4 regions of the Blautia wexlerae DSM 19850 genome follow, and region 4 is predicted to be linked to each of the others. Evidence: riboswitches for the same ligand, from Rfam matches in the RefSeq annotation. Region 4 holds a riboswitch; each other region holds the start of a gene.
What was found. Region 4 has a riboswitch for cobalamin ahead of NQ550_RS05485 (cysteine-rich small domain-containing protein). Riboswitches for the same ligand answer to the same signal wherever they lie in the genome.

Region 1 (7,976 bases), 790 kb from region 4:
GTCTCCTTACTTTCTGGAACCGGATGCAGGAAGGCGGCCGCAAGAGCTTCCGGCGCGAAGAACTGGAGCCTCAGTACTATTTGAACAAAAAAAGCGGGTTTCTTGTGCCCTTTCTTGATGGAGTTCAGACTGATCTTAATGAACGGGAATAGGAAAGGGGACGCGCAGAAATTTATTTTATTTCCGGTGCGGTTTCGGCATCTAAGAGTTTCTAAGGCAAAAAAAATCTGCTAAAAGCATGAGCCGTCTTCTCAAACTCGCTCCGTCGCCGACTTCGCTCAGACAGTGAAACAGCCGGCTCATAACGCAGATTTTTTTTGCCTAAGAAACTCTAAGATACCTGCAAATGCACCGGAAATAAAATAAATTTCTGCGCTGTGTATTGGCAGTAACTATGAAGAAATCAACTTGTTGGCACACTATAGCAAGCCTCTTAATTAATACATATTGATTCAGCTTATCAGAGTGTGAAATCTTGCGTCAGATATCCTTGTCTTCCGCATTGCGAGAACCAGCTCGGAAACATATTGTATTTGAGGTGCATTTGCAGGTGTCTTAGAGATTCTTAGTTTTCAGGAAATCTGCGTTATGAGAAGAAAAGCCCCTTGTCTGAGCGATAGCGAGTAATTCCGGGCTTTTCTTCTCATGGTTTTAGCAGATTTTCTGAAGACTTAGAAGCTCTTAGGCACCGAAACCGCACCTCAAATACAATATGTTTCTGAGCGTCCCTCTAAACATACATAACGAATAGACAAAAACAACAATATAATAACATTAACTGTACTTGACATTTATTTGAAAACCTATTATAATTCTACCTAGTTACACATTGATTTGGTAGCACGTTACCGCACTAAAGTAAAATATAAAATAATAACAAAAAGAATCACAACATAACCAAGAGGAGGACCACCCATGCAGCGTATTTTCCACACCCCTGAAGGTGTAAGAGACATCTACAACGGCGAATGCAGCCAGAAAAGAAAGGTACAGGAGAAAATCCATCGCGTCTTCCACCAGTATGGCTATGAAGACATAGAAACCCCGACATTCGAATACTTTGAAGTATTCAGCCGCGAAGTAGGAACCATCCCATCCAAAGAACTTTATAAATTCTTTGACAGAGAAGGCAATACCCTGGTACTCAGACCTGACTTCACCCCGTCTGTATCCAGAGCCTGTGCAACCTACTTTTCCCCGGACAAAGAACCTGTAAGCCTCTGCTACACAGGAAACACATTTATTAATAACACCAGCTACAGAGGACATCTCAAAGAAACCACACAGATGGGAGTAGAACGGATCGGTGATGAATCCGCAGATGCAGATGCAGAACTTCTTGCCATGACAGTGGAATGCCTTCTGGCAGCAGGTCTTACAGAATTTCAGGTCAGTGTCGGACAGGTAGATTACTTCAAATCCTTATTAAAAGAAGCCGAACTCGGTCCGGAAGCAGAAGAACGTCTTCGTGTTTTGATCTCGCAGAAAAATTCTTTCGGAGTAGAAGAGTTTGTAGAAGAACAGAAACTCAAAGACAGTATGCAGAAAGCCTTTACTGAAATCCCACAGATGTTTGGTTCAGAAGAAGTCTTAAAGAAAGCCAGAAGTCTGACAAACAACGCCTGCGCACTGGAGGCAGTTTCCAGACTGGAAGAAATCTATGAGATTATGAAAAACTACGGATATGAAAAGTATATCTCTTTCGATTTTGGAATGCTTAGTAAATATCAGTACTATACAGGTATCATTTTCCAGGCATATACTTACGGAACCGGTGAACCTATGATCAAGGGAGGCCGTTACAATGGCCTGATGAAACACTTTGGCAAACCTGCGGCATCTATCGGATTTGCCCTTGAAGTAGATAACCTTCTTCTTGCACTTTCCAGCCAGAAACTGATCTCTGAGAAAGAGGAGAAGCCGGAAGTAATCGAATACGAGCCACAGAACCGTACAGAAGCCATTAAAGAGGCACAGAAACTTCGTGCAGAGGGCAGATGTGTGGCATTACGTTTGAAAAAGGAGGTCAGATAAGCCATGAGATACCTGACAGTTGCCCTGACAAAAGGCAGACTTGCCAACAAAACAATGGAGATGTTTGAGAAAGCAGGAATCACCTGCGAAGAGATGAAAGATAAAGATTCCCGTAAACTGATCTTTACTAATGAAGAACTGAAGATGAAATTCTTCCTTGCAAAAGGGCCGGATGTTCCTACCTATGTAGAGTATGGTGCGGCAGATATCGGAATTGTGGGAAAGGATACGATCCTGGAGGAAGGCCGTAAGCTTTATGAAGTGATGGATCTTGGATTTGGAAAATGTAAGATGTGTGTCTGCGGACCGGAGAGTGCCAGAGAAGTTCTGGAGAACAACCAGCTGATCCGTGTGGCGACTAAATATCCAAATATTGCCAAGGATTACTTCTTTAACAGAAAACACCAGACAGTAGATTTGATCAAATTAAACGGTTCCATTGAACTGGCACCCATCGTTGGTCTGTCTGAAGTGATCGTAGATATTGTGGAGACCGGAAGTACACTGAAGGAAAACGGACTGAAGGTGCTGGAAGAGGTCTGCCCGTTGTCTGCCAGAATGGTAGTCAATCAGGTGAGCATGAAGATGGAAAATGAGAGAATCCGTAAACTTATTGAAGACTTAAGAAGAGTTCTTCAGGAGGAGATGTAAAGATGCGTACAGTAAAATTAACAAAAGAATCAACAAAGGATATTCTTGAGAATCTGCTGAAAAGAAGCCCGAATAACTATGGGAAATTTGAATCCACAGTAGCTCAGATCCTTGATAAAGTAAAAAATGAAGGGGACGCAGCCCTTTTTGCCTATACAAAAGAATTTGACAAAGCTGATGTGACAAAAGAGACTATCCGCGTCACAGATGCAGAAATTGAAGAGGCTTATGCGCAGATTGATCCTGCACTTCTTGGAGTGATCCGCAAAGCTCTGGTCAATATCCGTCAGTATCATGAAAAACAGATCCAGAACAGCTGGTTTACAAGCACAACAGATGGAACTATGCTTGGACAGAAAGTAACACCGTTAAATCGTGTGGGTGTCTATGTACCCGGTGGAAAAGCAGTTTATCCGTCTTCTGTACTGATGAATATTGTACCTGCGAAAGTGGCAGGAGTCCCGCATATTGTTATGACAACACCGCCCGGAAAGGATGGCAAAGTATGCGCTTCCACACTGGTAGCAGCCAAAGAAGCAGGAGCAGATGAGATTTATAAGGTGGGTGGTGCACAGGCGATCGGTGCCCTTGCTTTCGGAACAGAGAGTATTCCGAAGGTAGACAAGATCGTAGGTCCCGGAAACATTTTCGTAGCTCTTGCAAAGAAAGCAGTATATGGCTATGTAAGCATTGACTCCATTGCAGGACCGAGTGAGATCCTTGTTCTTGCAGATGAGACAGCTAATCCGCATTTTGTGGCAGCTGACCTTCTTTCCCAGGCAGAGCATGATGAACTGGCATGTGCTATCCTGATCACTACAAGTGAGGAATTTGCGAAGAAAGTAGATGAAGAAGTAAAAGGTTTCGTGGAGGTTCTTTCCAGAAAAGAAATCATTCAGAAGTCTCTTGATAACTTTGGATACATTCTGATCGCAGAGGATATGGACGAGGCGATTGAGGCAGCCAATGAAATCGCTCCGGAACATATGGAGATCGTGACAGCCAATCCCTTTGAAGATATGATGAAAGTGAAGAATGCAGGTGCGATCTTTATCGGAGAGTACAGTTCCGAGCCACTGGGAGATTATTTTGCAGGTCCGAACCATGTACTTCCTACAAACGGAACAGCCAAATTTTTCTCAGCCCTTTCCGTAGATGATTTCATCAAGAAATCAAGTATTGTATATTACTCAAAATCCGCACTGCGTAATATACACAAAGATATCATTCAGTTTGCAACTTCTGAGCAGCTTACTGCACATGCAAATTCTATTGCAGTTCGTTTTGAGGATGAAGATAAAGAATAATGGTAAGGCTTTGAATTTGAAATCTGCTATAATGTAAACTGTAGTTTGCGCATTAAAACAATGGATTCAGAGTGTTTGAAAATAAGTAAGACAGAGAGGACTTAACCATGGCAAGAGAAGCCTCAGCAGAAAGAAATACAAAAGAAACAGAAATCAAATTAAAAATAAATCTGGATGGAACCGGATATTCTGATATTGAGACAGGTGTGGGATTTTTTAACCATATGCTGGATGGATTTACCCGTCATGGGCTCTTTGATCTCAGTGTCAGAGTCCATGGTGATCTTCAGGTGGATGACCATCACACCATCGAGGATACAGGAATTGTTCTGGGAACTGCATTAAAAGAAGCAATTGGTGACAAAAAGGGGATTAAGCGCTATGGAAGCTGCATCCTTCCCATGGATGAATCCCTGGTGCTCTGTGCGATTGATCTGTCCGGAAGACCTTACTTTGTATGGGATGCAGAGTTTACCACAGACAGGATCGGTGACATGTCCACGGAAATGGTAAAAGAGTTCTTCTATGCCATTTCCTATGCCTGTGGCATGAATCTTCATATCAGGGTTCTGGCAGGTGGGAATAATCACCATGTAGCAGAAGCAATGTTCAAAAGTTTTGCCAAAGCACTGGACGCAGCCACATCCTATGATCCAAGGATCACAGATGTTCTGTCTACCAAGGGCAGTTTGTAAAATTTGAAAATTTACGAAATGATTTATGGCAATCAATAAATTAGATGGAGACAGAAAATGGAAAATACAGTGAATTTAAAAAGCAGCATCGCATGGTCTGATTTTAAATTAAACAGTGATGGAATGGTACCTGTTATAGCCCAGGATTATCAGACAAACGAAGTGCTGATGCTGGCGTATATGAATGAAGAAGCATTTAATACCACTCTTGAAACAGGTAAAATGACTTACTGGAGCAGAAGCCGCAATGAACTCTGGACGAAGGGACTCACATCCGGACATCTCCAGTTTGTAAAATCCCTTACACTGGATTGTGACAATGATACGATCCTTGCTAAAGTAGAGCAGATCGGTGCAGCCTGCCATACCGGAAACAGAACCTGTTTTTTCAAAGCCCTGACAGAAGTGTAATGAATAACGCGATAATATACATACAAGCCAAAATTCCATTGCCGCAGGCAATCTGGAATGAATTTTGGCTACGTTACTGTGAACGGAGTGAACAGTAACATTAATGCCAAACATTAAAGGAAAATATACACGAATTGTATTGACATTTTTGTTAAAATGTGATAAAAAAAGAATATCCGAATTGAATATGTGCAATGTTATAACGCAAAGGTTGCATCGTACTTGATGTGCAAAAGAGAATCCGGTGAGAATCCGGAGCGATACCGTCACTGTGTATGGGAGCTGCTTTTCAGAAACCACTGGGAAACCGGGAAGGGAGAAACAGCGATGATCGAAGTCAGGAGAACTGCCTTGGCGTAGAATTTAAGGTCTGCGGTATACAGAACCTGTATTCTCATAACGATACATAGCTCTTTTATTAAATGAATCAGACAGAATCGAAATTACAGATATATCTGGTACATATAAACCATGTATTTATGGGAAAGCGGTAGCTGCAGAATATGCAGTTGCCTTTTTTGTGCATACAATTGTCCGGAAATACGAGAAATAAAAGAGGAAAAACGAAATGAAAAGAAAATCCATGTTAGCCTTATTACTGGCAGTATCCATGACCTGTTCCATGACAGCAGCAACAGGTACAGTTGCTTTTGCATCTGATGATGCAGCAACAGAAGAGGCTGCAGATGACACAGAAGCAGCTGCAGACGATGCAGATGCAGCAGATACAGAGGAAGCATCTGATGATACAACAGAAGCTTCTGATGATGATCAGAAAGCCGCAGACGAAGTTGGTGCCCTGATCGATAAGATTTATGTTCAGGAAAGAACAGACACAACTGACGAAGACTGCAAAGCAGCAAAAGAAGCATGGGACAAACTTACAGATGCTCAGAAAGAACTGGTAACAGGTGAAGAAGCAAGCCCTGAATACTTTGGACGTGACACAGGTGATGCTTCCAAAGATGATCCTCGTAACCAGGATGAGATTGGTGAGAATGAACTTCTTGTAGTAAGTTTTGGTACATCCTTCAACGACAGCCGTGCAGAGGATATCAAAGGAATCGAGGATGCCCTTGCAAAAGCATATCCGGACTGGTCAGTAAGACGTGCATTTACAGCACAGATTATCATCAACCATGTACAGGCAAGAGATGATGAAGTAATCGATAATATGCAGCAGGCTCTTGACCGTGCAGTAGCTAACGGTGTTAAGAATCTTGTTGTACAGCCGACACATCTGATGCATGGTGCAGAATATGATGAAATGACAGAGGCAATTGATGGATACAAAGACAAATTTGAATCTGTTGCAATTGCAGAGCCAATGCTCGGTGAAGTTGGTGATGACGCTACAGTAATCAATGATGACAAGAAAGCAGTTGCTCAGGCGATCACAGATGAAGCTTGCAAGGAAGCTGGATTTGATGATATGAAAGCAGCAGCAGATGCAGGCACAGCATTTGTATTCATGGGACATGGTACATCCCATACAGCTAACGTAACCTATGACCAGATGCAGACACAGATGGATGATCTTGGATTCACAAACGCTTTCATCGGAACTGTAGAGGGAGAACCGGAAGACACAGCATGTGACAAGGTTATCGAGAAAGTAAAAGAAGCAGGATTCAAGAATGTAATCCTTCGTCCTCTGATGGTTGTTGCCGGAGACCACGCTAACAATGATATGGCTGGTGATGATGCAGATTCCTGGAAATCTCAGTTTGAGGCATCCGGTGATTTCGACAGTGTTGACTGTCAGATCGCAGGTCTTGGAAGAATCGCAGCAGTAGAAGATCTGTATGTGGCTCATACAAAAGCAGCAATTGATTCTCTTGGAGCATCTGACGATGCAGCAGCAGAAGATACTGATGCCAAAGCAACAGATGACAGTGCAGACGATGCACAGGCAGATGACGCAGCTGAGACAACAGCTGATACTGCAGAGGCTGACGCTGAATAAAAAATATTGTTCAAACAAGATAAACTGCCCGGAGAACTTGCAAAAGTTTCCGGGCAGATATATTATATGATAAGAAAAAAAGAAGTCATAGCAATTCCATAAAATACTGCAAACAGTTCGCACGTTTCTGTTCATTCCGTTCACAGTAACGTGCGCACATCTGAGAAAGATCCAGAGGAACTGTCTTAATTGCATTATTTTCTGGAATTACTATAATATATTTGCCATCACCTGTTCAAAAGCCTGTTGCTCTGCAGCAGATGGGTTGAACAGCACGATAGAAAAAACTATAAAAAATATGAAGATAAGGGAGAAGAAATAATCATGAAGAAACGTTCATTTACATTATTAATGTCAGCACTTACTATTTCAGCTACTCTGATCGGTACAAGCCCGGTTGCTGCAAAGACAGATACTGATACGGCAACAGAAGAAACCACTGATAAAGAAGAAACAACTGCAAAAGATGCTGATTCAGAAAACACAGATAATAAAGAAACAGATGCATCCAAGAGTGATACATTAGAGGATGGCACCTACACAGCAGAATTTGATACAGACAGCGGAATGTTCCATGTAAATGAAGCAAACGATGGAAAAGGAACCCTTACAGTAAAGGAGGGCAAGATGACTATCCATGTAAGCCTTGCTTCTAAGAAAATTGTAAACCTTTTCGTCGGAAAGGCAGAAGATGCACAGAAAGACGGGGCAGAGGTTCTTGAGCCAACCACAGATACTGTTACATACAGCGATGGAATGAGTGAGGAAGTATATGGATTTGATATCCCGGTACCCGCAATTGATGAAGAATTCGATGTAGCTTTGATCGGAACAAAAGGAAAATGGTATGACCATAAGGTAAGTGTCAAAAATCCTGTAAAATCTGATGATACAGATGCAAAAAAAGATGAT
Region 2 (7,976 bases), 980 kb from region 4:
TATTGCTGTTCTGTTCTTTCTCCTTATCTGCGATTTTATCCAAATAAGTGGAAACATGGAACGCACTCATCAGCGCATCACAGTTTCCATCTGCAAATGCAGTGCTCAGATTTTCAAGTCCCGGTCCGTCCTGCTCTGTGTATCCCGGACAGATCGTAACCTGTACAGAACCATCTTCACTGGAAAGCTTTGTAACTTCTTCTGTTGTAGAAAGTGTTTCTGCCTCTTCTGTCAGAACCAGCCCTGCTTTCTCTTCCAATGTATTGAGCATTCCCCAGGTTCTCACCTGATGCAGGCGGTTTCCTGAAGAAGCACCACCGGACATGATCACAAAATTCTTCGCACCCTTATCCAGAAAATACTCTGTCATATCGCATCCGCTCTGGTACACATCTTCCAGCTTTGGTCCCACGCTTCCCATATAATAGGGATTATCTTTTACTGCTTCATAATTCTCATCGCTGATAGTGTTGGAACCAAGTGCATAATACATCTCTTCCTTTTCACATTCCTCAATGATATCCTGAATTCCTGAAGCAAATCCGCCGAAAGAAATGATTCCTTCTGCGCCCTGCTCTTTCATTTTATCAATATACTGAATCTCATTCTCTGCGCTGGTTGTCTTGCCGGAGAAAATGAATTTCACAGGAAAACCTGCCTGAATATAGTCGCGGTAGTAGTCAGAGAACATTTCCATCTCTGAGGCATCCGGATCATATACGACGACACCAATTGTATGCACCTCTCCATCTGCATAGGTTTCAGTGGCAGCCCAGGCAGGGGTTGTAACTCCAAGCGCAAGAACCGCACTCAGTGTCAGACTGATAAACTTTCTTCTCATTACACCTTCCCCCTTTCCTTCAATTTTTCAGATGCTCCTCCACATAGAAACAAGCTGCTTCATGTCCGGGAGCAATCTCTTTCAGCTTCGGCATCTCTGCCTTACATCTGTCTGTGCAATGCTCACAGCGGTTCTGGAAAGGACAACCCTTGGGTACATCCAGAGGACTTGGTGCTTCACTCTCGATACTTTGGATCTTCTGGCTGGGATCCATATGAATGGAGAACTGTGCACCCAGAAGTGCCTGTGTATATGGATGCACTGCATACTCTGTAACATCTTCACCTGGAATAACCTCTACGATATTTCCCAGATACATAACAGCGATCTGATGGGCAAAAGAGCGGATCAGCGCCAGGTCATGGCAGATGAAAAGCATGCTGATATTTTTTTCTTTCTGAAGGCGTACCAGAAGCTCGATCACAGATTCCTGTACAGAAACATCCAGTGCAGAAGTCGCCTCATCACAAACCAGAATCTCCGGTTCCAGTGAAAGCGCTCTTGCAATACTGATTCTCTGTCTCTGTCCGCCACTCATGTTGTGAGGATAACGATCTACGAAATCTCCAGGCAGCTCTACCATTTCCAGCAGTTCTCTTGCTTTGGCTTCTTTCTCGCTTTTCTTTAATTTTCCGAAGTTGATCAGTGGCTCTGTAAGGATATCCACGATCTTCATCTTCGGATCAAAGGATGCCAGCGGATCCTGGAAAACCATCTGCATATTCTGGCGGTTTAACCATGTTTCCTTTTTGGAAAGATCAGCAAGGTTTTTGCCATGATACAGAATCTCACCGCTGGTAGGCTTGTCAAGGGAAATAACCATCCTTACGAATGTGGATTTACCACATCCGCTCTCTCCTACAATTCCTAATGTCTTGCCCTTATAGACATTCAGGTTAATGTCATTGCAGGCTGTCAGTGTCCGTCCATGGGAGGCCGGAAACTGTTTTACGATGTGCTTTGCATTGAGCACGATATCTGATTCCTTAAACAAAACGGCGTCCCTCCATTTCCGGTACTGCTGCCAGAAGTTTCTTTGTATAATCACTGGTCGGATGATTCATAACCTCATCCCTTGTTCCCTGATCCACCACTTTGCCATGCTGCATAACAATCAGCTGGTCTGCCATATAAGCAGCTACACCAATGTTATGGGTTACGATGATAATGCCTGTGTGGAAATCGTCACGCAGCTCCATCATCTGACGAACAATCTGTGCCTGTGTAGTCACATCCAATGCACTGGTGGGTTCGTCTGCCAGAAGCAGTTCAGGATTAAAGGTCATTGCCATGGCAATACCCACACGCTGACGCATACCACCGGAAAGCTGATGAGGATAACTGTTCATAATATTCTCTGCTTCCGGGAGACGCATTTTCTCCAGCATGCTTACTCCTTTTTTCCACGCTTCATCTTTTGACACTTTTGAATGAGTACAGATGTATTCCACGAACTGGCTTCCAATCTTACGGATCGGATTCAGGGTTCCGCCGCAGTCCTGGAAGATCATGGATATACGTGTTCCTCTTAACTGTCTCCATTCATCCTTGGTATTGGTCAGCAGGGATTTTCCGTTAAAGAGGATATCTCCCTGTGTTACCTTACCGCCCCCGGCAAGTGCGCCGAGGACAGCTCTGATAACAGTGGTTTTTCCACTTCCACTCTCACCTACAACACTGATGATCTCGCCCTTCTTCATGTTCAGGTTGAAATGCTCGATAGTAGGTGCCTGCTTTCCATACCGGACTGAGAGATCCTTTATTTCAAGCATAAATAACGCTCCTTCTTACTTGTTGCTGTGTTTTTTGGATTATATCTGTGTCCATCTTTTCTGATATCCCGATGAACAGACATAATCCGTGCAGTCTCATTCAGAAATTAATATCTCTGAATATAATTACTCAGCAAGTGTGATGTCTTTTGTCAGCCAGTAGTAATCCATCGGATACATCTTCACGCCTGTGACTCTCTTGTTGGAGAACAGATAAGTTGTCTCATATCCGAAGAATACAGTTGCTGCATCATCCATGATATCCTGCTGGATCTTGATGATCAGGTCTTTTCTTTCTTCTTCGTCAAATGTTCCTGCAAGCTCATCAAGAAGTTCATCTACTTCCGGATTGTTGTATCCTGTTGTGTTGTTTGCAGATTTGCTGTACCAGTTCTCTCTTAAATAGTTCTCCGGATCTCCTGTATTAGCTACAAGTACGTTCCAGATAAGAAGGTCATACTGACCGGAATCTCTCATGTCGAGAAGTGTTTCATAGCTTACTGTATTCAGGTTTACATTGATACCAATCTCTTTCAGGCTGGCCTGTGCTGCCTGTGCGTAAACACCAAGCTCTGCACGGCTTGTATAGATAACGAAATCAAGTGTCAGAGGATCTCCGTCCGGTGTTTCCACGAATCCGTCACCGTCTGTATCTTTGTATCCTGCTTCCTCAAGGATTGCTTTCGCACCTTCCGGATCATAGCTGTTCTCATCGTTCAGATCATCAAATCCGAAGTCAAGTGTAGGAGGTACCGGTGCTTTACCTGCTGTAGCTCCACCCTCAAGAAGAACGTCACAGTATGTCTGTTTGTCAAGTCCGCGCAGAAGTGCCTGACGAAGCGCTTTATCGCTGAGTGCACGGCCTTCACTCTGGTTCATGAATGCATATGTGGAACGCAGGGACTGAAGCTCCTGGATCTCATAATTGTCATTTCCTTCAAACTCAATAAGGTTCTCTGTCTTTAAGTTATAAGCAATATCGATCTCGCCTGTCTGAAGAGCCATGGAACGTGTTGTCTGATCATCTACACATTTCAGTGTTACTCTGTCAAGCGGAACTTCGCCATCCCAGTAGTTCTCATTCTTAACTACAACACAGGAGTCTGTAGGGCTGAAAGATTCTACTGCGTAAGGTCCTGTACAGATCGGTCCTTCCATTGCAAATGTAGAATCATCTACGTTTGTATCTACGATCAGGAATAATGGGTCTGCAAGGCTTCCTGCCATGTTTGCGTTTGCTCTGTTTAAGTGGAAGATCAGGTTCTGTCCGTCTACTTCCATGCTGTCCAGATCAAAGAACTCCGGTACTCGGTCACTCTTGTCAACTGTACGCTGAATAGATGCCATTACCATCTCCGGTGTCATATCATCACCGTTGGAGAATTTAACGCCTTCACGAATCTTGAATGTCCATGTTTTTCCGTCTTCGCTGTTCTCCCAGCTTTCTGCCAGACAAGGAACGATCTCACCTTCTTCATCGAATTTGGTAAGGCACTCACCGATAGCATAACGGGAAACAACCCAGCTGAAGTACTGCTCTGTAGGCTCCAGAGTATCAGCAAAGCTTGTTACACCGATTGTGATCTCTTTTGCATCTGCTGCGTGAGTTACGGTTGCCATGGAAAATGTCATTGTGCATGCAAGTGCTACTGCTAAAACTTTTTTAAATAATGTATTCTTCATATATTCCTCCTGAAATATTTAGGTAAGTGGTGAAGTCCGCGGTTCAGTACGGAAGCCGCAGAACTCTTTGTTTTTATTTTCTTATTTTATATTTTCTTACTCCTGTCTTGGGTCAAGAACGTCACGGATGCTGTCACCAAGCATGTTGAAGATAACTACGCAGATTACAATCGCGATACCTGGGTAGATCATCAGCCATGGTGCTTTTGCCATGTAAGTTCTTCCCTCGTTCAGCATCAGTCCCCATTCCGGTGTCGGCGCTGTAGCACCAAAACCAAGGAAGGATAAGGATGCCAGTTCCAGCATCATGGTTCCGATATCTGCTGCTGCAGTTACTACCATCTGAGTAACCATGTTCGGAAGAACATGTACCAGCAGGATCTTCCATGTCCTGGTTCCGTTTACGACTGCTGCTTCAATATAAAGGTTCTTCTTTACTCTCAGTACCATGCTTCGTGCAAGACGGGCATATTTGGTCCAACTTACCGCTGCAATGGAGATAACGGCATTCACAAGGTTTGGTCCCAGCATACCGGCGATTGCGATTGCAAGCACCAGACCGGGGAAAGAGATCATCATATCTGCGATACGCATGATCACACCGTCCACGATTCCTCCGAAGTATCCGGCGATCACTCCAAGAAATGTACCGATCACAAAGATAACTGCCACCAGACATAAGGTCATGATCAGAGAAGTTCTGGTTCCAAAAATAACTCGTGATAACAGATCACGTCCCAGCTTATCTGTCCCAAAGGGATGTGCAGAACTTGGAGCCTGAAGTGATTCCAGCATCACTGCATCCAGCGGGTCGTAGGGTGCGATCTGTGGGGCAAACACAGCCACACCGACTACGACCAACGCCAGTATCGAAAAAAGAGTAAACTGCTTATTTTCTTTAAATACTTTCGCTAACTTCAATTATCTATCCTCCTTAAGTCTTGGATCCAGATAAGTATAGGACAGATCCACAAGCAGATTGATACACATATACAGGATAGCGATCCACAGTACATATCCCTGAACCAGCGGATAATCGCGACAGGAGATTGCTTTGACTGCCATATTTCCCATACCCGGCCAGTTATAGATGATTTCAACGACTGCAGTACCGCCAAGAAGACTTCCCAGGGAAAGTCCAAGCAGAGTTACCAGCGGAAGCATTACATTTGGAAGAACATGTCTCCATAAAATCACACTCTCCTTGATACCTCTCATACGTGCACCTGTTACATAATCCTGATGAAGCTCCTCCAGAACCGCACTTCTCACCTGTCTGGTATATTTGGCAGACATGGCAAGCGCCAACGTAAGTGACGGCAGGATCATAGCCTTCAGATCAGTACTTCCTCCTGCTACATTTACCCAGCGAAGCTGTACACCGAAGATACTCAGTAAGATCAGGCCAAGCCAGAAGCTTGGTACGGATACCCCGATAAAAGTAATTCCTCTTACAAAGTAATCCGGGAATTTGTTCTGATACACTGCTGCCAGGATTCCCAGCGGAATGGAAATCACGATCATCATAAGCAGTGCCAGCAGAGACATCTTCAGGGTTGGCCAGAAACAGGATACAAGTTTCTGTACTACCGGCATCTTAAAGGAATAGGACTGTCCCATATCTCCGGTAAGTACACCCTTCAGCCAGGTTCCATACTGCACAAGAAAGGGCTGGTCAAGTCCCAGCTCATGCCTTGTCTGTTCCAGAAGCTCTGGTGTGGGAAGATTACCGCACTCTGTCAGCATGATCTCAGCCGGATCACCAGGAGACAGATAAGTCAGTCCAAAGGTTAGAAAGCTGATACCAAACAGGACGATCAGAATCTGCAGAAATCTTTTCCCGATTTGTTTTTTCGTCAAAATAATCTCCTTCCTACATCTTTCGTGAATTAAACCAATACCGGAAATGTTTCTGATTACTTTTACTCAGTAACATGGGGAATCCCCCCATAGGGGTTAATTTTCAGGCAAAAAAATAGCCCGCAATATGAAAACACCATACATACGGACACAAAATGACATGAAAAAATTATGCTTCCTATCTACCGTAAGAATCATTCCTATCCCAATTGTAAGCAGTTCTCCTGACTTAAGTTCACCACTTCGAAATCGCCTTCCCGGACCAACTTTAAAATCACATGATCCAGTGACATTTTTCATTCCGAAGCTCCCTCTTACAGTGACGGGATCGTACCGGACTTACACCGGTTTCTCTATTAATCCTTGTGGAACTTACAACGACTGGTTCAAAACCAATAAATGTTATTTAATTTTTACTATAATATTATAGAATATATTTTTTTACTTTGTCCAGTAATTAGCAAAAAAAGTCAAATTGTACATAAAAACATACAATCAGATTTTTTAATAAATAAACAAGGTTATTTTAACTTCCCAATATGATAGAACTTCCACAAAATAGCTTTTTTCTCAACAACTGTTGTCTTGTTCCTGCTGCTGTTCTATGCTAAAATATTTCCAGTATAAAATCATAAACCACAGACAGATCAGTACCCTGACATTTCCGGCACTGATCATATCTGATCATATTATACAAACTGTCAGGAAAGAGGCGATTACATTGAACATTGAAGATTCCTGTATTTCCTGCATTGACACAGACTGGTCCTACCAGCTTGCCAGACGCATGGAAAAAGAGAAAACAAACCCTGTTCTGGGCTATCGTACTGCAGGTTCCGCTGCTGAAACAGCTACAGGAGATATGTTATACAGGGAAATGAAAGCTATCGGACTTACCGATGTAACCAGAGATACATTCTCACTGGACGGATGGGAATTCGAGAAGGCAGTCCTGAAATTTACAGATGATGACGGGCAGGAACACACCTTTCAGATGGGCGGATATCAGACAAATTTCGAGACAGACGGATTTGAAGATTACGAACTCGTTTATCTGGGAAAAGGAACTGCCGCAGATTATGAAGGCATAAACGTAAAAGGAAAGCTAGTTATGGTTGAGATCAACCAGCGAGACGAATGGTGGATCAGCTTCCCTGTTTATCAGGCTTATCTGCGTGGCGCTGCTGCCCTGATCGCAGTTCAGGCAAACGGCTACGGAGAAATCGCAGAGTCTGCGCTGAATGCACAGGATATCGCAGGTCCTGATTTCGCACCTGCATTCTCTCTGTCTCAGGCAGATGCACGTATCCTGAAGCGTTCTCTCCGAAATAAAATTTCCGCCTGCGAAGACAACACCACTGATTCAGAAGATACCCATAACACTCCGGAACAGGATGCTGCTTTATTACGCAGATCCTCATTAAAAGTATCACTGGATGCCCGTTCCAGAGTGATTCCGGACACAACAGCAGGCAATATCACAGGTAAAATACAGGGGACTGAGACAGACTCTATGATCCTGCTGTCCGCACACTATGATTCCTATTTCGATGGATTCCAGGACGATAATGCGGCAGTCGCCATGATGCTCGGCATTGCCCGTTCACTTGTAAAGGGCGGCTATAAGCCTGCCCACACTCTCGTTTTCTGCGCAATGGCTGCCGAGGAATGGGGAATCATTGATTCCAAATACGACTGGTCTACAGGAGCCTACAATCAGGTATTCCGCGTACATCCTGACTGGCAGGGTAAAGTGATCGCAGACCTGAACTTTGAACTTCCTGCACACGCACACAATAGACAGGATGCCATCCGCTGTA
Region 3 (7,976 bases), 440 kb from region 4:
TATCCTTCATGAGGATACAGATGTACTGCTGTCAGATTATGCAGTTCTTAAAGTTGCAGAAGAAGAGTACGAAAAACTGGATCAGCAATACCTTATTAAGATCCGGAAAGAAGCTTATGGATACAGGTGTCTGACAAACCAGAAACAATTTTATATGGAAAATTACCCGGATGTTGTAATTGAGAATGGAAAGATTGATGATCTGGTAATGATGATGGAGGAACAGGTATGAAGGGATTATTTGTAAAGGATATAGAACTGATGAAACAGCAGAAACAGTTTTTTATCCTGGTTGTTGTAATGGAAGTCATCCTGAATCTGGCAGGAAGCGGGAGCGTCAGTTTTGCTACAGGATATTTTACGATTGTCACAGCAATTTTTGCCATTACGACTATAAGTTATGATGAGTTTGATAATGGTCTTGCGTTTCTTATGACCTTGCCGGTTACCAGAAAACAGTATGTGGCGGAAAAATATCTGCTGGGAGCAGGGCTTACGGCTGTAGCGTGGGGAATTGCAACGATAACGGGAGTAATCTGCAAAGGTGTGGCAGAACTTCAGGGGTGTCTGAGTGAGACTATCATTGGCAGCCTGATATACATTCCACTGGCACTTCTTATGCTGGCGGTATCGCTCCCGCTTGTAATACATTTTGGAGCGGAAAAAGGACGTTATATTGCAATGGTCATGTGGGCTATTATATTTGCCGTAGTTTATATTCTGATAAAAACAATGGGACTTTCAGCAGACGCAGTCGATGCATGGCTGAATGGACTGAACTGGGGAATGGTATTGGCCGGAGTTGTATTATTTACAGTAATTGTATATATGGGGTCTTTTTGGATTGGTGTCCGGCTTATGGAGAAGAAAGAATTCTGATGTGTCTCGAATATGGTTGTAATTATAAAAGCAGTGTGCTAAAATTGTATCAGCGTAATTGAATAAGCTGTTAAGTGAACATTATCATATGCAGATTTTGTGTATGGTAATGTGAGAGGGAATCAGGTGAAATGCCTGAACGGTTGCGGCCACTGTATACAGAAAAAAAGCGGGATTGTAATATGTCATTGCATAAATATGTGAGAAGGCGGAATCCGGCTGTCAGAGAGTATCTGGAAATATTTCTGATACAACATTCATGAACTGCTGAAGCATGGATGTTGTATCAGTTTTTATTTTGTGGAAATTTTCTGTGATCTGTGAGTCAGGAAACCTGCCTGACAGCGTAAAGAAGGAGCTTCCGTAAAAAGTATCCGTTATTCTTATCACTTCTATTTTACTTTTTCTGAAGTCCCATCTTTTCGGTTACACGAACAGGTAAATAACATATACGAAAAGAGAGGAAGTCAAATGAAAAACAGGTATTTATCCACAAGAATCATGGCAATTATGATGGCAGCAGCTATGGCAGTTTCCGCAGCTCCGGCAGCTTTTGCAGCAGAGAGAGCAGACTCTGAGACAATCAAAGAGGACAATCAGCCGGCAGCAGATGCAGACGCACAGGATTCAGCAGATGCAGATAAGACAGCAGACGCAGAAGGTACAAAGACAGAATATCCTCTGACCATCACAACCTATGATTATGATGGAAATGAAATCGAAACAACCTATGAAAAGGCACCGGAGAAAGTTCTTGCTGTATATCAGGGAAGCATTGAAACCATGCTTGCACTTGGCCTGGAAGACCGTCTGGTAGCTACTGCAGGTCTTGACAATGAAGTTCCGGATGAACTTAAAGATGCATTTTCAAAAACAAATTATCTTGATGAATTTACCCCATCCCTTGAGACTGTAACGATGTTGGAGCCAGACATGATCTTATCCTGGAGCTCCCTGTTTTCTGATAAAAATCTCGGAAATGTAACAGACTGGATCGACAAAGGCTGCAACACTTATTACAACACAAACACACGCCCTGACGGAGACAGAACTCTGGAAAATGAATTTACAGACATCTTAAATCTTGGAAAGATTTTTGATGTACAGGACAAAGCACAGGCAATCGTAGATGATGCAAAGGCAGTGATCGATAAAACTCTTACAGCAACAGCAGATGTAGAAGAGAAACCAAGCGTAATGGTTCTGGAACCTCTTGGAGAAGATATCACAAACTATGGTGCAAAGAGCCTTGGTGGAGATATGGTAACACAACTGGGTGCGACTCTGGCAAACCCGGATGCTTCTACAGCAGGAAAAGAAGATATCATTGCAGCAAACCCTGATGTGATTTTTGTTGTATACATGCCATATGCAGGTGATGATCCGGAAACTGTAAAAGAAAGCCAGCTTGCCGTTATCAAGGATGACGAAGCACTTCAGAGCCTTGACGCTGTAAAGAACGGTCGTGTTTATCCGATCATGCTCAGTGAAATGTACGCAAGTGCAACACGTACACAGGATGGTATTGAAACTTTCGCAAAAGGATTATATCCGGATGTGAATCTTGACTGATTGAGGACATAACAGTGAAAGAACAGGTTTCACAGACAAAAAAAGGCAATGTGCTCAGAACATCCATGTATGTGGCAGTCCTCATCGGACTTGCAGGATTTCTTATTTTTTCCATACTTGCGGCGATTACTTTTGGTAATGCTGACCTGTCACTGAAGGATGTGTACAGTGTCATTGTTTATAAATTATTTCATATAAAAAGTCTGTCCGCCTATGCAGAAGGTGCAATTCACGATGTTGTATGGCTGATCCGACTGCCCAGAGTCCTGCTGGCTCTGGCAGTTGGAATGGCTCTTTCTGTATGTGGCGTAGTAATGCAGGCAATCGTGCAGAACCCGCTGGCAGATCCGTATGTACTTGGTATTTCATCCGGCGCGTCTCTTGGTGCAACGCTGGCAATCATGCTCGGAATCGGAAGCTTTCTTGGCGGGAATTCTGTCGGAGTTACTGCTTTTATTGGCGCGATGATCACCTCCTTTGCAGTTATTGCTATTGCAAATATGGGAGGAAAGGCAACATCAGCTAAGCTGATCCTTGCCGGAATGGCGGTCAGTGCGGTGTGCTCTGCTTTTTCAAATTTTGTTATTTACATTACGAATGACAAAAATGCAGCTACGGAAGTTATGAAATGGAGCATGGGAAGTCTTGCAGGGGCAAGCTGGGCCAGAGTAGGTGTGATGCTTCCGGTTACTCTGATATGTGTGGTCATCTTCTGGACGCAGTATCGAAACCTGAATCTGATGCTTTTGGGAGATGAAGTTTCTATCACACTTGGAACAGATTTACACAGATTGAGAACATTTTACCTGATTGTTGCTTCTGTAATGATTGGATTTGCCGTATATTGTGCTGGCGTGATCGGATTTGTAGGACTTGTGATTCCTCATGTAGTCAGGATTCTGTTTGGAACTGACCACAGAAGATTACTTCCACTGAGTGCACTTTTTGGCGCGTCTTTTCTGATCTGGTGTGATGTGGCATGTCGTGTGATCCTGAAGAATTCTGAGATGCCGATCGGTGTGCTGGTATCCATTATCGGTGCTCCATGCTTTATTTATCTGCTTGTGCGGAAATCCTATGGATTTGGAGGTAGTAAGTAATGAAAATCACTACAGAAGATATTCAGGTTGGATTTCACGCCAGACAGATACTGAAGGGAATTTCCATAGAGTCAAAGGATAAGGAACTGGTAGGGATCATCGGACCAAACGGAAGCGGAAAATCTACATTATTAAAATGCATCTACCGTATCCTGAAGCCAGATGCAGGTGCCGTTTATCTGGACGGCGAAGAACTCCATTCCATGAGCGTAAAAAGCTCCGCCAGAAAAATGGCAGTTGTGGCACAGCACAATTACTACAACTTTGATTTTACCGTACGGGAAGTCGTGTTGATGGGACGTGCACCTCATAAGAAAGCATTGGAACGGGATAATGCAAAAGATTACCGGATTGTTGAAGAAGCACTGAAAACGGTACAGATGGATGCATTTGCGGATCGCACATTTTCTACGCTGTCAGGTGGAGAGCAGCAGAGGGTTATTCTGGCAAGAGCACTTGCACAGCAGACACCTGCACTGATCCTTGATGAGCCGACTAACCATCTGGATATCACACATCAGATCATGCTGATGGAACTGGTAAAGAAACTTAACGTAACTGTAATATCAGCTATCCATGACCTGAATATTGCGGCGGCATACTGCGATAAGATTTATGTATTGAAAGATGGTGTGCTGGAAGGATATGGAACTCCACAGGAAGTACTCACTCCGGGGCTGATCAAAAGGATTTACCAGGTAGATTCGGAAGTGGTAAATGACAGCCGCGGGAAGATGCATATTTTATTTTTATAATATGAGAATTGACAGGCCAGAGTCAGAAAAAATTTTGACTCTGGCCTGTTGTATATGGAGGAAAAAGATGAATAAGATAGGAATTTTAACAACCGTAGCAAGAATTCCCTCACCTATAGGTGATGGGATGAATTGCACATTCGAGCATGTCTGCTCAAATTTATAAAAAATTGCAAAAACACTTGTTCTGATACAATAAATATATTATAATGAAAAAGAACAATATGCTCTTGAAATTTAGACGGTCGAAATAAGCAATAAGTGAGTGTACATAATGAGTTTAGATAATAATTCTCATTCAGTGTTTTTGTTTGATTCTGGTTATGAAATATGGCAGAAAGATGCTGGACGATAAGATGTCAGAGAGAACAAAAGAAATCTTTGAAATATAGCACCTGTTGAAACAATCCATCAGTATATAGAGAGTCAGGGTGAGAAAGATAAACCGGGCAGTAAAAATAAGGATCTATCCAAATAAAGAACAGATAACCCAGATAGAGAAGACGATCGGCTGCAGTCGTTTTCTCTATAACCGGATGCTTGCGGATAAGATCCGTCATTATCAGGAAGAAAAAAAGATGCTGAAAAATACGCCGGCCGGATATAAAAAAGAATATCCATGGCTGAAAGAGGTAGATTCTCTTGCGCTGGCGAATGTACAGTTAAATCTGGAAGGGGCTTTCCGGAAATTTTTCCGGGAACCGGGAGTGGGATTTCCGCATTATAAATCAAAAAAACATTCGCGGAAATCCTATACAACGAATATGGTAAATGGGAATATCTGTCTGCAGGACAGGTTCCTGAAACTGCCAAAGATGCAGCCGGTAAAAATAAAACTCCACCGTATGATCCCGGAGGGATGGAAGCTGAAATCAGTGACTGTGAGCAGGGAACCATCCGGGAAATATTTTGCCAGCCTGCTGTTCGACTGTGAAAACCAAACAGCGGAGAAAAGACAGGCGGAAAAATTCCTGGGGATGGATTTTGCCATGCATGGGATGTGTGTATTTTCTACCGGTGAAAGAGCCGGATATCCCATGTTCTACCGGAATGCAGAGAAAAAACTTGCCCGGGAACAGAGAAAGCTTTCCAGATGTGAAAAGGGCAGCCGTAACTATCAGAAACAGAAGAAAAAGGTTGCTTTATATCATGAAAAGATAAAGAACCAGAGGAAGGATTTCCAGCATAAGCTCAGCCACAGCCTTGCAGAAGACTATGACGCAGTATGTGTGGAGGATCTGAACCTGAAGGGGATAGCCGGAGGCCTGCATTTCGGAAAAGGGATACAGGATAACGGATACGGTCAGTTCCTTTCCATGCTTGGATATAAGCTGGAAGAACGTGGAAAATATCTGATAAAAGTAGACAGATATTTTGCATCCAGTAAGATATGCAGCGTATGCGGACATAAGAAGAAAGAGCTGGCATTATCAGAACGGATATACCTATGCGAATGTGGAAACCGGATGGACCGGGATGTGAATGCGGCGGTCAATATTCTGAAAGAAGGAAAAAGAATATATAAAAAATGTGCATAATAGCACAGAAAAGATCCGTAACCGGATAAAAAAGAACCGCGGGACACGCGGGGATAGCCTGTTTTAGCTTTGCCCTGAAGGGCAATTGAGCAGGAAGCTCCCACTTCAAAATCTGTAAGATTTAAGTGGCGAGAGCATGTCACCGTGTATTCATTCTAATAATGTATGCGCCAGAGTTGGATGCCTGGCAGCATTTCAGAACAGAACCGATTTCTTTCAGGATTATCCGGAAGATACCTGTCTGGCAGCAATGATGACCTGTAACGAATGCAAAGGCGTCAACCCGATAGAACCCATAGAAGACAAAGGAATCCTGGAAAAGATAGACAGACTGGTCAGTGAAAAAATCAGTACCATCCACGTAGGTGTCTGTCGTCTCCCGGATGGAAAGCATGAATGTCCAAGGATGACACAGATCTGCAATATGATAGAAGAACGTGGAATCAAAGTAGTCAGAGGGTCACATAAGGAATAAAAAAGTTTCCATACGTTACTGTTCACTCCGTTCACAGTAACGTAGCCAAAATTCATTCCAGATTGCCTGCGGCAATGGAATTTTGGCTTGTATGTCTCGGGATTTTGGCATATTCATGCCAAAACACCTCGCGGGACAGTGGCGTGTGAACAGTAACTTCCATACAATTTATAAAATAAAAAGAATATAAAATGCCTTGAAAATAAGAGTAAGTAATGCTAACATAAGTATAAAGCATATTTCTCTTATATTTCAAGGCATTTTTGCCGTCTGATTATTCTAATCTCAATTCAGAAATCCATGCTTTTAATTCCAGTTAATTATGAAAAGCAGGAGCTGAGAAGTGATAAGAATAGCACAAAATGTTCTTTGACTCCTGCGGAAAACAGGAGGTATTGCCAATGGCAAAAAGAAAGAACAAAAAAATTATTGTGAAAAGAAACCGATTGAAAGGCAACACAGCAACTGCAAACCGTAAGTACAAAGATACAGTCTTCCGTATGCTGTTTTCAGACAGAAAGAATCTGTTGTCGCTGTATAATGCAATCAATGAAACTTCTTATACAGATGCTGCTCAATTAGAGATTGTGACACTTGAGAACGCAATCTATATGGGAATGAAGAATGATCTGGCGTTTATTATAAATACGAATCTGTTTCTGTATGAACATCAGTCTACGTATAACCCGAACATGCCTTTGAGAGACTTATTCTACATTTCCAGCGAATATCAGAAAATGGTGGATTGGAAGTCCTTGTATACCTCAACAAGACTGAGAATACCCACACCGAATTTTATCGTATTTTATAATGGAACAGAGAAAAAAGAAGATAGGTGGGTAGATTATCTGTCAGAATCGTATGAAAATATGTCAGGAGAACCAAATCTTGAACTAAAGGTCATCACATTAAATATCAATGTAGGGCATAATAAAAAACTAATGGAAGAATGCCGGACGCTAAGAGAATATGCTCAGTATGTTGATAAAGTACGCAGATATTCTAATGAAATGGAACTGAATACGGCAGTAGAACGTGCAGTGAGCGAAAGCATTCAGGAGGGAATTCTCAAAGAATTTCTGCAAAAGAATCGAGCGGAGGTAGTTGCTATGAGTATATTTGAATACAATGAGGAAGAGGAAAAAAGGAAACTTCGGAAAGCTGAGTATGAAGCTGGAAAAAATGATGGGATAAAGATTGGGCGAGAAGAGGAAAAACGTAAAATTGCAAATTCCCTTTTTAAAGAGGGAGATTCAATTGAAAAGGTAGCCAGGATTCTTTGCGAGAGTGAAGAAACTATCAGAGGATGGGTGAATGAAAAAATGGATATAAAGGTGGAGTAACAGAAAAGAGCGTGCATTTGCCATGCGCGCTCTTTTCTGTTACTCCAATGATGCCAGTTAAAGATATAGATACCTGTTTAACTTTGGCAATGAGAAATTCCAATGTGGAACAACTATTAATTCTGTGAAAATTTATAATACTTTTTACATTCCAATGTGGAACAACAGATACAATTAAAGTATATAACAAATCAGTAAACAAGTGCAAGAAATAAAAAAACAAATATAAACCAAGTATTATAAAATTATACTTAATAATAAAAACTATTGCATATGCAATGTCGATATGATGAAATGGGATATTATAGAATTGA
Region 4 (7,976 bases):
TGATTAATTACAGTCGAATTTGATTTTCCAACAGGATAACAATATGCTGCTGTGTCCGGGTTTACATAATTTTCCTTCATATAAAGCATAATGGATACTGCATGGTCATTCAGCAACATTTCCTTCATACGTTCCTCACTGTATTTGGAAACAGATGCATTTTTCAGATATGCCGCTGAATTATAAGCCTTACTTCCCGGAATCTGTACAGTCAGATCCTGCTGATGCGAAGAATCCGTAGGAAATGGTACATCGGCCTCTGTAGTCATTCCCGACCATGTACTGAGATAAATAGCCGCCAGGTGATCATTACCTCCTATTACATGATAATTTCCCAGTACATAATTCTTATCATCGGGGGTATTTCCAAGAGGATCATTCTGTCTGTTGGAGAAAAAATATGATAAATGTTCTTCTGACAGATCGTAGGTTCCTTTGTTCTGTGCCAGAAGCGAAGTCTCCATGATTGCTGCCATACCAAAAGCCCAGCAGGTTCCAAATGGATTCTGATTCTTTACGAGCGTAACTAATCCTTCCTTTCTGGCATCATAGGAAGATGGAAATGCAGCCTCCCTGTTTCCATATGCAGCATAAACTGATGTCAGATCACTCTCCACTTCAATTCCCGGATCCAAAGGTTTTAAATTTTTAAAGGGTTCCAGTTCTTCCTTTCTTTCCTCTTCTGTCAACGGACGACCCTTAATATACCTGATTCCGTCTGTACCCTCTTCTGAGTTTTCTCCATCCTGAAACTCCTGTTTTGCATCATCGCTTCCGAACAATTCTGCATCCGATCCCGTATCTGTTCCAAATTCATCTGCCTGTGAACTTTGAAAGTCTTTCAGATCTGATGTATTTTCTTCTGTCTCCCTGTTGACTCCGGATCCAAACATTTCCTGACCCGCAGCGGGTACCGATGTACAAACCATTGAATAAGCCAGAAAAACTGACAATGCGCGTATCGCTGTATTTCTTTTTTTCATGTAGTAGTTAACTCCCTTACATAAATATAATATCATTATATCAGTATCTTTTTTGTTTTTCAACCATGATCAATGACAAAAACCGTCGGAAAACAGTGAATTTTCCCTGTTTTCCGACGGCTCTATGTAGAAATGCAGAGCTCTGCCGACAAGAAAATGTCGCCAGGAAAAGACGTCAAATGCCTGTGATGCATTTTCTTCTGTGCATGTGAAAAGTGTGGAAAATGTGTGTGAAATGCTTTATATACTAACTCAGAACAGACTTGAAAATCTTACAGACTCTTCTCTTTTGCTATCCTTATTCTAGCAGAACAAGCATTGTATTACAATGAAAATCGTTCTTTCTTATTTGTGCTAATCTGACACATTGTTACTGTTCACTCCGTTCTAAGCAGCGACGCATTCTCCTCTTATTTGCTGATACTTTCCTTTGCTCTTTTCATCATATCAGCCAGTTCCTGGTATTTTCCTGTGACATATCCATAGTTTTTTCGCTTATGCGGAAGCATACAGTTTGTGCAGTCTTTAATTCCCTTTTCCGTATACCGGAAATTCCCACCGCATTTCTCACCCAGGGCATATAGCGGGCAATAACAGAACAGACAGTTAAAATCATCCGGATCTGCATTCTTATGACACGGAAAAAATTCACATTTCTTATGACTGAAATAAGAATATTCTTTCCCTTCCCAATAAGGTTTCTCCATTGCTACCTCTCCTCTCCTGTTGCAAGTTTTTATCTTTCCAGAATAATTCCGTTTTCTCAGTCTCCATCAATCCCACCCATCAGAGGACGAAATAAAAAAAATACTCTAATAAATTATCAATTTCTCTTCACATAACAAAGCATTGAAAATTCATTACAGTATTTTTCACAGATCATACATTTAAAATTAATAAGAGGGAGCGATGCTACCCCGGGGTAGAAAAAAATCCGTTCATGAGTGCGCGGAGGGAACGAATAAATCCGAAGTAGTATCGCCTGCCATTTAATCATGTATAATTCATAAAGAACAGGCGCATTCCATAAAAAATGTCTGCCTTCAGATAAAAGCAGACAACACTCCGAAGCTGCGGATTCAACGGAGTTGGTTGTTACACTTTACACGGAAGTTTAACCTCGCCATACCAAGCAGGTTTCCTGGCTCCAGGCTCATCGCTCCTCTCTCCTTCTCATGCTATGGCACAATGGACATTCTGAGATTTGCTCCTCTGTTACAGTGACCGGATCGCTCAGGTTTCTCACCTGATTCCCTCTTTCTGTACTGTTCTTTCTCACAGTATCAGCACTTAATATGTTCTGTATGGAATTATACTGTCATTATAATAACACCCTGCAGCAAGCTTGTCAACTATTTATCAATATATTTTTCAATATTCCACACCTTCCGGCAGCGGATCCCATTCATTCAGACCAAGACTCTGTCTGAATTTTGCTTCTTCCAGACTCAGCTTTGGAACATCCTCATTCAAAAACGCTCTCAGCTCATCAATCCCCTCTCCGGTCACATTGTTTACCAGAAAAATTCTTTCACATCCTGCATTCAGCATCCACTGACGCACCATTGGAACATTCGCATAAGGAGAATCTATTTTCGTAATGATTCCTATCAGTGGTCTCAGAATAAATGCATTACTGCCATAGCCAAACAAACTGAAAGGTTCATCTGCTGACTGTACCATTGCCACCACATCTGCTTCAAAAGAAAAACAGGCCAGCCCTACGCTGAAATGCTTGGACTCTGCATACTCTCCCGGCGAATCAATGGTATCATCATCCGTATTCGTATACTGCGTTTTTACATAATGAAGTTTTTCGCCTTTTAATGCCTGCGTTAATGAAGTCTTACCTGCTTCACTTCTGCCCATCAGAAATATTTTCTTCATATTTAATGTCTGTCCCTTTCACTTCTCTCAGCTATTCCGGCAGTTACATAAGCACCATCGGTACAGAATAACTGACTTTTCGTATGTTTTAACTTTTGTGAACTGCACAAGTCTTAAAGCCAAGCACCTCTCTAAAAAATTTCACCACTTCTTCCACTGCAGTCTGAACTTCCGTCAGACCTCCCGTAAGGATCAATGATCCGCTGAAGCGATCCATGAAACCAATCTCTACATTTGCACTTTTCACTGCAATATCAGCAGCTACAACCACTGCTTCCCATGGGGTAAAACGAATCATTCCAATTGCTTCTCCTGTGTGGTCTTCTCCCTCATGGACTCCAATATGCAGACCAAGATTCTGATAAATACAGCTCTGTGAAGGATTGATCACATGCGCCAGGCACACTTCCTTTCCCGGAACCCTTACCCTGGTCATACGCAGCTTTTTTCCCTTTAATTTCTCATAATCCTGGTTATAAAGCTTTTCCAGTAATTCTCTGGTTGTCATCCCTGCCATCCCAACACTTCCTATCTTTTGGTAATCTTGCAGACTACATACCCCAAAGTGTCTCTGAAATAATCCACAACCTCAGTCATCGCTGACATTACATCGGAAATCTCTCCCGTAATGATCAGTGTGCCTGTAAATCGATCTGCAAATCCCAGATAAACATTTCCGCTTTTTACCGCAATATCAGATGCGATCACTGCAGATTCAGGCGGTGTCATATTCATAATTCCGATTGCAGATGAACGGTAATCCACCTGCGGATTCAGTCCAAGCTTCTGGTATATGACCGGAGCCGGCCCTCCCATTACATGTGCAAAAGTAATCTCCTTGCCAGCAACTGTTTCCTGTACAATTCTTATGTGTTCTACATGGTCATTTGCCATTTATCATTCCTCGCTTTCACTATTCAACTATAATCCGGATAATTCATGAGAATATTCTTTCCCGCTGATGTCTCCAAAAACAGATTTAAAATTTTATATGTATCTCTTCAGTTACATAAACTGTACTATCCATCCAATTTTATGTCAAGGTAAAATCCACCTGAAAATCGGTAAAATATTATACATGGTTACGGTTCACTCCGTTCACAGCAACACGCTTCGCGATGCACAGAATTTATGCTAATCGCATAAATTCGCGCGGTATGTCTCGGAATTTTGGCATATTCATGCCAAAACACCTCGCGGAATAATGGTAACTTATACATAAAGAAAAGGAGCATCAGCCCCCTTAGCGATACTCCTTTTCAACCCCTATAAATTTAATTATTTATACTTATTTAATTATACCAGTCTTCTTACAGAAACAATCGTTCTGTACGCTGCGTTATCACTGATCTTAATTCCATCTACAGAGTTCGATGCATGAACGATACGTCCATTCCCCATATAGATTGCAACGTGTCCACCGTAGCAGATTAAATCACCCGGCTGTGCATCAGCATAAGATACTTCTGTACCGGCATTCTGCTGTTCATAAGAAGTTCTCGGAAGACTTACTCCGAAGTTTGCATATACACTCTGTGTAAATCCTGAACAGTCAGCTCCACCTGTAAGGCTTGTACCGCCCCATACATATGGATTGCCAACAAACTGTGTTGCAAAGTCTACTACAGAAGATCCTGATCCTGAACCTGAAGATGAAGAACTATCTGAATCAGATGACTGTTCACTCTCATAATCATCTGGTGAAACTGTATTATCAGAATCAATCACATTGCCATACTCATCGTACTCTACATCATCGGAAGCTCCTGCATTGTCAACAGGATCACCATTTTCATCATATTCTACACCATCATCTGATTCAGACTCATCAGATTCATTATCCGCATCATCAGTATTCTCAATCTCATTTCCGTCTTCATCATACTCTATATTTTCTTCGTCTTCTGATTCGGAGTCCTGTTCCTGCTCTGCAGCTTTTGCTGCTGCCTCTTCTTCTGCCGCCTGTCTTGCAGCCTCTTCCTCAGCCTGTCGTCTTGCCTCTTCTTCTGCTGCAATTCTCTCAGCTTCCAGTCTCTGAATTTCAGCTGTCTGTTCCGCTAACAGATTTGCATATTCTGTCGCCTGCTGCTGTGCATATGCAATTTCATTCTCATAATCGGCTGATTCAGATTTCTTCTGATCAATCTGGCACTGAAGATCATAAGACTGCTGTTCATAAGAAGCCTTCATCTCCTCCAGTTCTGCTTTGTCAGATTCATACTGAGTCTTTAAATTATTTACCTCATTAATAGTATTCACATATTTATCAAGGTTCTTTCTGTCCTGCTCATACATCTGCTGTGTATTCTCAGCACGTGTCAGAAGTTCACTCAAATCTTCTGAATTAAGCATCATCTGAAACCACGCTGCATCCCCACCCTGTTCATACAGTGCCTGAATACGAAGCTTCATGCTCTCATACTGCTTATCTCTCGCCTTCTGAGCCTTAGCCAGATCCTGTTTTGTCTTAATAATATCTACTTCTTTATTATCGATATCTCCTTTAAGAGTATCAATAGAAACCATAACACTTACAAGATTGGAATCCAGTTCGGAAATCTCATTCTCAAGCTGTGATTTCGCATATGCAAGCTCATCCATTCTGGAATATGTCGCATCCAGCTGCTGACTTGTGATCGCCTGCTCTTCTCTCAATTCATCCTCTCTTGAAGCGCTTACACTAACAACCTGTGTTGCGCTCATCAGGAGTGCTAATGTAAGACATACAATTCTTTTCTTCATGAATTCTCACCCTCGTAACATTTTCTTTCTATATCTTAATGTTTTTGCAATATCTAAGTTAATTCTTATACATATTAACACACCACACTCAAAAACGCAAGGATTAATTACCATAAATTTTATATTTCTGTAACATTTATTAATCTTTTTGTTATTCTTCGCATTTCTTTCTACAATTCAAACATATTCCATTTCATGTTTGTAATAATTTAACACAGGACAAAGATATCTGATGCAGGGTTACTGTTCACACACCACTATCCCGCGAGGTGTTTTGGCATGAATATGCCAAAATCCCGAGACATACAAACCAAAATTCCATTGCCGCAGGCAATCTGGAATGAATTTTGGCTACGTTACTGTGAACGGAGTGGACAGTAACGTAGCAGGACTTCACGCTATAGTGGATTGGATTGTTTGCATTATTTATGGAATTACTACAGAACGCAAAAAAAGAAGCAGCCTCCTCTTTCGAAAGCTGCTTCCATTTTCTTAACTATTCACTTCTCAGCTAAACAGATCTGCAAGAATCTGGTCTGCGGTCATATTCATATACCCATCCGGATCAGAAAGCGTACTTCTGTTCCATCTCAGATAATTACCTCTTCTGATATAGTTACCAGATGAAGTATGATAATCATACTTGGTATATCCCGGATATCTTGACATATACTTCTGTGCCAGTGCAATCGCCTGACTGGAATAACCACCGGACGGAGTAGGTGTACCTGCAATCTGAACACCTGCATTCGGGGTAGAATGCACGATCACTGCACTCTTATCAGCACACTGTCCGAGAATGATCCATGTATGTCCACTGTCATATCCCACATCTCCGGGATATACTGTCCAGTCATCACTTGCCAGATTCGCCTGAGTGAGAATACTTCCCCAGCCCATGGACTTATAATAAGAACCAATCTCACCGGAAACTACTGTATATCCGCTTCCTACACCGGACTTACTCTGCATTACCTGATAAGCTGACCATCCTACGAAACCGGAACAGTCAAAACCTTTTGCTCTGTTGGCTGTGCTGAGATCTCTGTAGTTATTGTAATCATAACTGCTGCTCTGACTGTTATAGAAATCAGTCATTGTCTGACTTGTTCCTTTTCTGGTGGAATCATTCCATCCGCCACCCCATACGTACAAAGCCTGACCAACAGGCTGTAATGCACCTGCCAGATAATTCTTGATTGTTCTGGAACCGGTCGGACTTGTAGTATTGCTCAATATACCATTGGAATTAAAATGGTATTTCTGTCCATCAATTGTTACATCTCCGGTAGCCATCACACCTGTTTCCTTATCAAAATAATACTTATTTCCATCAATTGTCGTCCAGCCTACAGCCATCTTGCCGCTGCCTGTATTAAAATAATATTTTTTTCCGTCGAGTGTCTGGAAACCTTTTGCCATAATTCCGTCTTCAGTTTCAAAATATCTGTATTCATTGCTGGAATTCTTTGTCCAACCGGTAAGCATATAACATGCACTTGTAAAATATCTGGTATTTTTCTTACTGTCTGTAAGGAATGTCTTGCAGGCAGCCACTCCACTGTTACTGTAGAAATAATATCTCTTTCCCTTCAATGTCAGCCATTTCGTCTGCATGAATCCGGTAGATGGATTAAAATATCTTTTCTGATCCTTTGAATCAGTGACCCAGCCTGTCATCATGATACCAGCCTGTTTACTGAAATATCTCTTTCGTCCTTTACTGTCAGTAACCCAGCCCTTTACCTGAACACCGGTCTTTGTGTTAAAGTAATATTTCTTTCCTTCAAGTTCCAGCCAGCCCTTCTGTTTAGAGCCATCTTCATTTATGTAGTATGACTCTCCGTTAATAGTTACAAAACCTGTTTTCGTTGCAGCCTGTACATTTGCCGCAGTAAAATACATGGAAACTCCCACAGCAAAAAACAGCAGAAACAGAAGTGCCCCCCAGATTTTAAACTTCCTGTTTACGTTTTGCATACATACCTTCCTTTTCTTTTTTCATTATCAGAGCGTGTCTGAAAAGTATGAATCGTGGGTATCGCTCTGATATCTCACATACTTCTCAGATACGCTCTAAGGTTTAACAAAGTTTTTTACAATGTTATTACGTTTCTATGACTCTATTATATTACACTTTAAATATCCCGTCAACAGACAAGTAAAATTCTGTTAAACATTCACTAATTTTTCACAGTCTGTTCCATAAAAAAAGAGACAAAGTACACAAATACTTTGTCTCTTTTCACAAGATAATACTGTGAAATATAACCTGTATACCTGTTTTCTCTTTATTTTTTCAACAGACAGAATATTATCTTATATCCCTGATCACAACAGATGCTTTCTTAATTCAGCACCATC

Region 1: it holds a riboswitch for cobalamin, as region 4 does, so the genes downstream of both, NQ550_RS09180 (sirohydrochlorin cobaltochelatase) here and NQ550_RS05485 (cysteine-rich small domain-containing protein) in region 4, are expected to answer to the same signal.
Region 2: it holds a riboswitch for cobalamin, as region 4 does, so the genes downstream of both, nikB (nickel ABC transporter permease) here and NQ550_RS05485 (cysteine-rich small domain-containing protein) in region 4, are expected to answer to the same signal.
Region 3: it holds a riboswitch for cobalamin, as region 4 does, so the genes downstream of both, NQ550_RS03390 (ABC transporter substrate-binding protein) here and NQ550_RS05485 (cysteine-rich small domain-containing protein) in region 4, are expected to answer to the same signal.

Annotation. Positions count from the first base shown of each region.
Region 1 covers NZ_CP102267.1:1,964,405-1,972,380, forward strand. The annotation lists gene NQ550_RS09150 (Holliday junction resolvase RecU) at 1-152, shown strand, start outside; gene hisZ (ATP phosphoribosyltransferase regulatory subunit) at 916-2,034, shown strand; gene hisG (ATP phosphoribosyltransferase) at 2,038-2,685, shown strand; gene hisD (histidinol dehydrogenase) at 2,688-3,992, shown strand; gene hisB (imidazoleglycerol-phosphate dehydratase HisB) at 4,100-4,687, shown strand; partial or broken gene hisI (phosphoribosyl-AMP cyclohydrolase) at 4,766-5,092, shown strand; cobalamin riboswitch at 5,290-5,466, shown strand; gene NQ550_RS09180 (sirohydrochlorin cobaltochelatase) at 5,667-7,064, shown strand; gene NQ550_RS09185 (hypothetical protein) at 7,389-7,976, shown strand, end outside.
Region 2 covers NZ_CP102267.1:191,634-199,609, reverse strand. The annotation lists gene NQ550_RS00830 (type 1 periplasmic-binding domain-containing protein) at 1-841, opposite strand, end outside; gene NQ550_RS00825 (ABC transporter ATP-binding protein) at 861-1,835, opposite strand; gene NQ550_RS00820 (ABC transporter ATP-binding protein) at 1,828-2,613, opposite strand; gene NQ550_RS00815 (ABC transporter substrate-binding protein) at 2,740-4,296, opposite strand; gene nikC (nickel transporter permease) at 4,393-5,217, opposite strand; gene nikB (nickel ABC transporter permease) at 5,218-6,156, opposite strand; cobalamin riboswitch at 6,354-6,547, opposite strand; gene NQ550_RS00800 (M28 family peptidase) at 6,944-7,976, shown strand, end outside.
Region 3 covers NZ_CP102267.1:735,717-743,692, forward strand. The annotation lists gene NQ550_RS03380 (ABC transporter ATP-binding protein) at 1-232, shown strand, start outside; gene NQ550_RS03385 (ABC-2 transporter permease) at 229-879, shown strand; cobalamin riboswitch at 967-1,235, shown strand; gene NQ550_RS03390 (ABC transporter substrate-binding protein) at 1,351-2,451, shown strand; gene NQ550_RS03395 (FecCD family ABC transporter permease) at 2,466-3,551, shown strand; gene NQ550_RS03400 (ABC transporter ATP-binding protein) at 3,551-4,306, shown strand; gene NQ550_RS03405 (RNA-guided endonuclease TnpB family protein) at 4,738-5,844, shown strand; gene NQ550_RS03410 (CGGC domain-containing protein) at 5,981-6,319, shown strand; gene NQ550_RS03415 (RpnC/YadD family protein) at 6,721-7,662, shown strand.
Region 4 covers NZ_CP102267.1:1,176,011-1,183,986, reverse strand. The annotation lists gene NQ550_RS05490 (C1 family peptidase) at 1-983, opposite strand, end outside; gene NQ550_RS05485 (cysteine-rich small domain-containing protein) at 1,394-1,690, opposite strand; cobalamin riboswitch at 2,098-2,292, opposite strand; gene NQ550_RS05480 (EutP/PduV family microcompartment system protein) at 2,355-2,870, opposite strand; gene NQ550_RS05475 (BMC domain-containing protein) at 2,959-3,387, opposite strand; gene NQ550_RS05470 (BMC domain-containing protein) at 3,399-3,764, opposite strand; gene NQ550_RS05465 (C40 family peptidase) at 4,167-5,612, opposite strand; gene NQ550_RS05460 (N-acetylmuramoyl-L-alanine amidase family protein) at 6,120-7,592, opposite strand; gene NQ550_RS05455 (diaminopimelate dehydrogenase) at 7,944-7,976, opposite strand, start outside.